DNA from 2 places in the Rhodococcus artemisiae genome. Region 2 is predicted to be linked to the other one. Evidence: riboswitches for the same ligand, from Rfam matches in the RefSeq annotation. Region 2 holds a riboswitch; the other holds the start of a gene.
What was found. Region 2 has a riboswitch for cyclic di-AMP ahead of Q7514_RS23745 (transglycosylase family protein). Riboswitches for the same ligand answer to the same signal wherever they lie in the genome.
Positions count from the first base shown of each region.

Region 1 (4,407 bases), on a different contig from region 2:
GATGTCGGCTGCCGACTCGGTGCCCAGCTCGTATCCGAATTCGGCCAAGGGCACGCCGGTGAGTGCCTGGGCGCGGCGGGTCTCGGCCTCGAGCAGCTCCGGCCCGACGGCGGTGTCGATGATCTCGGCGAGCGCGGCGCGGTCGTCCGTGCGTATGGCATCCGCCCACGAATCGAGAAGTGCCTGCACCTCCACACGGACGTCCGACTCGGACGGTCCGGTGGTGTCAGGGGCAACGAGGAGCACACCTACGGCCGCCACCGCGAGCGCCAGCCCGGCGAGCCCGATCCGTTCCCACGGCACGCGACGACGGGGTCGGGGCAGGGTCTCCGGCGCGTGCACGGCGGCAAGTGTATGTGGCGCTCGGTGCCACCGTCCGTGCCGTGCGTCGGTTGCCTCCGGGAGCGGTCAGTAGCGTCGAGCGCTGTGGAACGGGAAGCTGTCCATCGCCTGCACCTTCACCGGCACACCGAACGTGGAGGCATGCACGATGTTTCCGTCGCCCGCGTAGATGCCGACGTGTGAAGCGTCGTTGTAGAAGATGATGACGTCGCCGGGTTGGAGATTGTCACGCGAGACCGGCGTCCCACCCTGGGCCTGCGCCTGGCTCGAGCGCGGCACGGTCTTGCCGACCTGTTGATATGCCCAGACCACGAGGCCGGAGCAGTCGAATTGGTCGGGGCCGGTGGCGCCCCACACGTACGGATCGCCGATCCGGGTGAGTGCGGCGCGGAGCGCTCCCGCGCCGTTGCCGGGAATGAGGTGCTCCATGATGCGATCGGCATCGAGACCGGGCGGGAACGGAGTGCCGGCGAGGATCGACTTCTCCTCGTCGCTCAGGTTGTCGAAGGCGTCGAGGACGGCCGCGATCTGCGACTCGAGTTCGGTTTCCTGACGCTGCAGGTCGTCGCGCAGCGCCTGCGCCTGCTCGGCCGCGACGCGAGCGGCTTCGGCCGACTTCCGAGATGCCGACGCGGCGGCCGCGGCGGCGTCGGTGGCTCGACGGAACCCTTCGATCTCACGATCGGTCTGCGCGCCCAGTACGTCCAGCATCACCATCTGGTCGAGAAGCTGTTGGGGTGAGTCGCTGACCATCACCGCGAAGAGGCGGTTGGTGCGCGAACCCCGGTAGTTGGCCTGGGCCAGCTTGTCGACGGTGGGCTTGAATCGCGCGACTTCTACCTGGGCTGCAGCGAGCGTGTCGTGGTCCGCGGCGGCGCGTGCATCGAGTTCGTGCTGCTCTGCGATCCGGGCGTCGAGGTCGATCCCGGCCTGGTGCAGTGCTTCGTTGGCCTGCTCGGACCGACGGGACAGGTCGGCGAGGTGTTCGAGTTTGGCGGTGGGACTGTCGCCGATGGGGTCGGCCACTGCAGGCGCGGAGGTGAGACCCAGGATGAGAAGTACACATGCGGCGAGAGCAGTGCGAACAGCCCGCCTGGCGGGAGCGGAGAACACTGGACTTGTCTTCCTTTCGCAAAGATCTCGATCAGGTTACGGAACCGCATAGCTTCGTGTCTACCCGCGGGTAGTGCACTGCATTTCGTTATCTACAGCATTCACCATCGCCGGTTCGGACCCGCCAACGGAGTGAGGGTGGACCGGTGATGTCACCGATCCACCCTCACAGGCACTGCTCGTCGATCAGAAGCGGCGGGCGCCGTCCACGGGCATCGAGTCCAGCGGAGCAACCTTCACCGGCTGGCTCGAGGTCGAGGCATGCACGATGTTGCCGTTGCCGATGTAGATACCGGTGTGGCTGCCGCCGTAGAAGGAGACGACATCGCCGGGCTGCAGCGCACCGACCGACACGTCCTGGCCGGCAGAGGCCTGCTGGTAGCTGGTGCGGGGGACACTCAGGCCCACCTGCTGGTATGCCCACTGCACAAGACCCGAGCAGTCGAACGCGTTCGGGCCCGTTGCGCCGTAGACGTACGGAGATCCGACCTTGCTGAGCGCGGCGTCGGCGGCGCGCTGGCCGACCGAGCTGAACGGCGCGGTGAAGGGTGCGGCGGGAGCGGCTTCAGGAGCCGGCGGGATGAGATCGGTGACCTCCGGCGGCAGGGTCACGCCGGCGGGGAGTTCGAAGGTGCCGACACCGGGGATGGTGACGGGCTCTGCCATCGCCGGACCGGCGGTGACGGTGACTGCACCGAGCGCGAGTGCGCCGGCAACGAGGGCGCGACGCACTGCGCGCTTGCTGTTCTGCGAGACCACGAGGGGATGTTCTCCAATTCTTCCGTTCACCCGCCGACCGAGTTAGCTGACGGATTCGGGCCGGAAGATCAGCCCTACCCCTCTCCGCGGGGCGGAGGAGGGGATTCACCCCAGTAACGCGTGTGGGTCCCCGGCTCGGACGCTCGAGGTCGAGCGGCCGATTAGGCGGTTACCTTGCGGCTCCAGCCCTCGGGAGTGGGCCGGACGAACTATTCCGCTTGGTCTCAGGAAGGTTACGAAACTGCATCGCCGAGGCCAACCCGAACTCGCGGAGAATGCGCACTAAGTCCGTTTCAGGCGTTTTGGGACCAGTGCCGCCGCCTTTTCATAACGACCCGATAACGGCGCGGAGGGCAGTCATCCCGGCCTGGCCGACCGGATCCGGACAGTACCACCGCAGATCTGCACACCTCAGTGACTCATCCCTGCTCAGGACGTCGCTCGGCCTTGCCCGCACACCTCCGGGACGACAACCCCGGCGTACCGCAGGGGCGCCCCACAACAGGGATGGGCACCCCGGGGATCCCCCGCTCGATCCGCCGTTCCCACGTGGGTGTGATCCTCATCTCATCGAGGGTGGAAAGTCCGGTTCCGGGGCGTGTCGGAGGTGGTTTCTACGCTCAGGCGCATGACGTCGCCCCCTACCGGTTCCGATACCGCCCTCGGCATCCAGCTCAGCTTCGACGAACTCGACACTCCCCTACGCGACACCACCTTCGTCGTGGTGGATCTGGAGACCACCGGGGGACGCTCGGGCGACGACGCCATCACCGAGATCGGGGCGGTCAAGGTCCGCAGCGGTGAGGTTCTCGGCGAGTTCGCGACCCTCGTCGACCCCGGCCGGTCGATCCCACCCGAGATCGTCCGACTCACAGGTATCACCACCGCGATGGTCTATCAGGCTCCTCGTATCGAGGAAGTACTCCCCGCGTTCCTCGAATTCGCCACCGGTTCGGTCCTCGTGGCGCACAACGCCGGGTTCGACACAGGTTTCCTCCGCGCGGCGGCGATCCGATGCGACGTGGCGTGGCCGCGGTTCCCTGTCGTCTGCACCGTCAAACTGGCGCGGCGGGTCCTCGGGCGCGACGAAGCGCCGTCGGTGAAACTCTCTGCACTCGCCGAACTGTTCAGCGTGTCGACACAGCCCACACACCGTGCGCTCGACGATGCACGCGCGACCGTCGACGTCCTCCACGCACTCATCGAGCGGATCGGCAACCAGGGGGTCCACAGCCTCACCGAACTGCGCGACTACATCCCCGCCGTCACGGCCGAACAACGCGCCAAACGCACGCTCGCCGCTCACCTGCCCCACCGGCCCGGCGTGTATTTGTTCCGGGGCCCGTCGGACGAAGCGCTCTACATCGGCACGGCCGTAGATCTACGTCGTCGCGTCCGCAACTACTTCACGGGTTCGGAGACCCGACCGCGCCTCCGCGAGATGGTCACGCTGACGACCCGTATCGACCACGTCGAATGCGCGCACGGCCTCGAGGCGGGGGTACGCGAACTCCGGCTCATCACCGCGCACACTCCCCCGTACAACCGTCGTTCCAAATACCCCACTCGCGGGTGGTGGATCACACTCACCGACGAGCCGTTTCCGCGCCTGGCGATCTCGCGCACGCCCTCGGCCGACGCGCTCGGCCCCTTCTCCGTCCGGAACGCAGCCGCCGAAGTGGCCGCCACCCTCTCCGAATTCAGTGGGCTGCGCACGTGCACCCGCAGGATCGGCCGGTCCGCGCGCCACGGCGACCGCTGCCTGCCCGACGCGGTCGGTGCCTGTTCGGCCGCCTCGTTCGGCCCGCAGAGCCCCGACGACTACTCCGGCCAGGTCCGGCGGGCACGCGCGCTCCTCCGCGGCCACGACGCCTCCGTGATCGTGCGGGCACAGGAGCGCATCGACGAATTGGCTGGCAGAGAACTGTTCGAGAACGCGGCACGACTACGCGACCGCACCGCCGACGCCGTCCGTGCACTACGACGCACGCAGCGCCTCGCGGCGCTCGCAGCCATCGACGAACTGATCGCGGCCCGTCCACGCGCCGAAGGAGGGTGGGATTTCGCCGTCGTGCGCGCCGGCCGGCTGGCGTCGGCCGGCGTCGCGGAACGCGGTGTGCGTCCCATGCCCGTCGTCGAAGCGATCGCGGCGAGTGCCGAGACGGTGGTGCTCGGACCGGGTCCGCTACGCGG
Region 1 is NZ_JAUTXY010000010.1:6,997-11,403, reverse strand. It holds gene Q7514_RS20125 (hypothetical protein) at 1-342, opposite strand, end outside; gene Q7514_RS20120 (C40 family peptidase) at 409-1,455, opposite strand; gene Q7514_RS20115 (C40 family peptidase) at 1,642-2,214, opposite strand; cyclic di-AMP (ydaO/yuaA leader) riboswitch at 2,230-2,392, opposite strand; gene Q7514_RS20110 (DEDD exonuclease domain-containing protein) at 2,843-4,407, shown strand, end outside.
Region 1: linked by a shared signal. The riboswitch ahead of Q7514_RS20115 (C40 family peptidase) and the one ahead of Q7514_RS23745 (transglycosylase family protein) in region 2 are both predicted to bind cyclic di-AMP.

Region 2 (4,407 bases):
TCACCACCAACGGCAAGAGTCGGTATCCACTCGGTCGCACGGTCGTCACTGGACTGTGGGGCAACGGCACCATCCGGGTACTCACCGGCTTCCTCACCCTGTTCATCGCGTTCGTGGCGAAGAGCGCCACCGAGCAATCGCCGCTCATGCAGGCGGCGATGCTGGGTCTCGTCGGCGCGGCCGCCGCGATCGGAAACTTCGCGGGGAACGCGACCGGTGCGCGGATGGCTCTGGGTCGGCCCGCTCTCATCATCGTCAGATGTGCTGCTGCCGCGGTCATCGTGGCGGCGATCGTCGCCGCGACCGACAACGTGCTCGCCGCCGCGTTCGCCGCCTTGGTCGCCGCATGCGCCAGTGCGCTGGCGAAAGTGTCGCTGGATGCCTCGCTACAGCAGGATCTGCCCGAGGAATCCATCGCATCCGGATTCGGCCGGTCGGAAACCGTCCTTCAGCTGAGCTGGGTTCTGGGCGGCGCCATGGGGGTTCTGCTGCCCACCGAGCTGTGGATCGGATTCTCGGTGGTGACGGTGGTACTGGTTCTCGGTTTCACCCAGACCCTGCTCACCTACCGTGGAAAGACGTTGCTGCCCGGCCTGGGCGGCAGGAGGCCCGAGCATGCCTCCACCGAAACTGCCGACGAGCGCCGAAAGCGCGCGGACGGGCAGCCGACACGAAATGGGAGCCGATGAATCTGCAAGCCCGGACGAAGAAGGCGATCGCGCTGATCGTGGTAGTCCTGGTGGTGGTCGCCGTGGGTATCGGCGCAGTGGTGTGGGCACTCGTCGACTCGGCCGAGCCGCGACTGCCCGAGATCACCGCCTACGGAGACGGCAACTCGGTCACGGTCTCCCCGACACAGCACTGCAACGTGAACCTGGAGGACTGCGTCGAGAACCCCATCACCCAGCTCTCCGTCCGCGCCGGATATCCGCTTCAGTTGTCGCTGCCGTCGGAGATCTCCGATGCACCGTGGCGTCTGATCGCCGTGTACGGCGATCTTCAGACGGGTGAGACGTTCCTCGACGGCATCATGGTCGAGCCGGGCCAGCGGAGCGCGATCACCGTGCCGAGCGATCCCAACCTGCAGTTGCTCGGCGTGGAGGTCCAGCTGCCCTCCGCGGTGGTAGACGAAGCGGGCGAGCCGATCGCTCACGCCGTGTGGGCCGTCCAGACGTTCTGAGCCCACTCCCCCGCGGCCCTCGCACCGAGGTCGACAATGCGGAATGCCGTATCCGATTCGATCGGATACGGCATTCCGCTTTGTCCTGGTGGACTGTCTCAGTGATCGAGCTCGCGGGCGATAGCGCGCATGACTTCGGAGATCCGCTGCCCCGCCTTGCGGTCCGGGTAGCGCCCACGCTGCAGGTCGGGCTGAACCGCGACCTCGAGGAGCTTGATCATGTCCTCGACCATGCCGTGCAACTCGTCGGGTGAGCGTCGCTCACGCGCCGGTGCCTCACGCCGCCCGGCCTGCTGCCGCAGCGACGGCTTCTCGAGCAACTCGACCTTGAGAGCCTGGGGTCCGCGACGACCGACGGCCATCCCGAATTCGACGCGCTGGCCCGCTTTGAGGCTCTCGATGCCCTCGGGGAGGGCCGACGCGCGCACGTAGACGTCCTCGCCTTCATCCTGAGACAGGAAGCCGAAGCCCTTCTCGACGTCGTACCATTTCACCTTGCCGGTCGGCACCGCGCTCACCTGCTCCTGGACGGCCGTGCCCGAGGGCACGATATGGACATGCAAAACAACGCGCCCCAAACTCATCGAGCGGGACGCGCAGACGAGTTTCAGTGTACCCCGACGCACATACCGTCCCCGACCGCCGGCGGCTACCGTAGACGCCGTGGGTAACTCTTCTTCCGATTCTGCTCGTGCACCCCGCAAGGGCCTGCTCAACGCCGCTATCGTGTGCTTCGCCGTAGGCATCGCGGCGGTGGTCGCGATCTTCCTGACGCCGGCCCTCACCGACGGTAAGCCGGGTCTCGCCCTGTTCCTGCTCACTCTCGCGTGGCCGCTCGGTTTCGCGCTGGCCATCGCGTTCGCCTTGCAATCGGGTCGACGCTCGAAGGGCGGTAACGGCTCATGAGGGTAGTTCTCAACATCATCTGGCTGATTTTCGGCGGCCTGTGGCTGGCCCTCGGATACTTCCTCGCCGGCATCATCTGCTGCATCCTCATCATCACGATCCCGTTCGGCATCGCCTCGTTCCGGATCGGCGTCTACGCACTGTGGCCGTTCGGGAAGACAACGGTCGACAAGCCGACCGCTGGGGCGGGTTCACTGATCGGAAACGTGATCTGGATCGTGGTCGCCGGCATCTGGCTGGCCCTCGGACACATCACGACAGCGATCGCCATGGCGATCACGATCATCGGCATTCCGCTCGCGATCGCGAACCTGAAGATGATCCCGATCTCCCTTATGCCGCTCGGGAAAGACATCGTTCCTGTCGACGCGCGCCCGACATGCATGTGACCTTAATCACGTAACGAGCTGATAACAGCGGTGGCTCGAAACGGCTTTGAGGGTCGACTCGCGCGACTACCAGCGAGTTCGCTGTGACATAGCCCCAGCACAGCCCCGAGTCCGCAAACGGTCGCGCGTTATCAATTGGTGACACTCGCCCATCCGAACCGTTACCGTCGTCATCGGTCGGACCGCCTGGTCCAACCAACCCGGGCCCGCCGCGCCAAATTCCTGTCCCGCGGAAGTCCGGTTATCCCGACAAACGATCCACGAGGGACAGGAAACGGGGGACCCAACCGGTCTCCCTCGGAAGCACCCGGCCCCGCCGGTCGCTTCCTCGGAGGCCCGGCCGGCCGCCCACGCGACAGGCCTTGGGGTGAAGCCGGAACGCTCGACGAGCGCAACGGCCGGACTACCTCTTCAGTCCGAACCCGACAGCTGACCTCGTAGGCGCGTGCGGAGAGGAAACGGAACCGACATGAGCGGACGCCATCGCAAGCCCACCAACACCGGCCGGACCGTCGCGAAGTTCGCGCTGACCGGCGCCGTCCTCGGCGTCACGGGTGTTGCCTTCAGCGGCACCGCCGCCGCAGCCCCCGACTCCGATTGGGACCGCCTCGCACAGTGCGAGTCCGGCGGAAACTGGGCCATTGCCACCGGCAACGGCTACCACGGCGGCCTGCAGTTCTCGCCGAGCACCTGGAACGCCTACGGCGGCCAGGAGTACGCACCCACCGCCAACCAGGCCAGCCGCGACCAGCAGATCGCCGTCGCCGAGCGTGTCCTCGCAGGCCAGGGCTGGGGCGCATGGCCGTCCTGCTCCTCGAGCCTGGGGCTGTCCAGCGCTCCGACCCAGCGTGACGCCCCGAGCGCTCCCGCTCAGTCCACGCCCGCGCCGGTCACCGAGAACCGTCAGGTTCCGCAGCTCCCCGAGACTCCGGCGCTGCCCGCCGAGGCCCAGGGCATCATCGAAGGCTTCGAGCAGGGCGTCGACGCACTGCAGGCCGCCGGTATCGCGCTCGACCCCGCCGTCCTCGACGCGGTCCGCGCAGTTCTGCCCCAGTAGGCAGCACACCCAGCTACAGCAAGAACCCCGCACCGGATTCGGTGCGGGGTTCTTGTTGTCGGGAGTGCGACAGTCGAGGAAGACTCGATGTCGAGGAACTCAGCGGTTGATGACGGTGCGCGGGTGCGTGTACGGAAGCTCGTCCGCCGGGACCGGGAACACGGCGTCCTCGCCGTACGGGGAGAGCGGACCCGAACGTGTCGACGACAGTTCGGTGACCGCATGGTCGCCGTCTGCCAACTCCGGCCATCCGCGATCGACGTAGAGGTTCTTCGATTTGTCAGCCATGACGCTCATTTTGGCAGGTGAGTTCGTCTCAGGCCATCTCAGGTCTCTAATCTGGACCGGATGACACCCACCACGCCCGCCCCCGACACCGGATCGGACTCGCTCGCCCGGTGGCTGTCCGATCGCCGCGACACGGAACTCGTCGCTCTCCTGCGCTCGAGACCCGATCTGGTGGTGCCCCCACCCGCGACGATGAGCGTGCTTGCGAATCGCGCGCGCCAACGCGCGTCGGTGTTCCGCGCCGCGAACGACTTCACCACCGCCGAGTTCGGGATCATCGAGGCATTGGCCCGTCTCGGGGCCGTCGACGACGGGGTAGCGAGGAAGACACTCGTCGACGATCTGCGGGGACGCATCACCGCCAGGGCTGTCGATCGGATTCTCGACCGGCTGCGCTCCGTCCTCCTGGTGTGGGACACCCCCGACGGTCTGCGTCTCGTCGCGGCCGCCGTGGAAGCCGTGCCGTGGCGGGTCGGACGCACACCCGAGACGGACGCGTTCACCCGCGAGGAGCTCGATGTGGTCCTCGCCGCTCTCGACCCCGCACAGCGCAGCATTCTCGACACCCTGGCACGTACATCGCCGAT
Region 2 is NZ_JAUTXY010000013.1:102,746-107,152, forward strand. It holds gene Q7514_RS23720 (MFS transporter) at 1-689, shown strand, start outside; gene Q7514_RS23725 (DUF2771 domain-containing protein) at 686-1,180, shown strand; gene Q7514_RS23730 (cold-shock protein) at 1,279-1,689, opposite strand; gene Q7514_RS23735 (hypothetical protein) at 1,844-2,086, shown strand; gene Q7514_RS23740 (YccF domain-containing protein) at 2,083-2,475, shown strand; cyclic di-AMP (ydaO/yuaA leader) riboswitch at 2,694-2,935, shown strand; gene Q7514_RS23745 (transglycosylase family protein) at 2,945-3,532, shown strand; gene Q7514_RS23750 (hypothetical protein) at 3,632-3,820, opposite strand; gene Q7514_RS23755 (helicase-associated domain-containing protein) at 3,881-4,407, shown strand, end outside.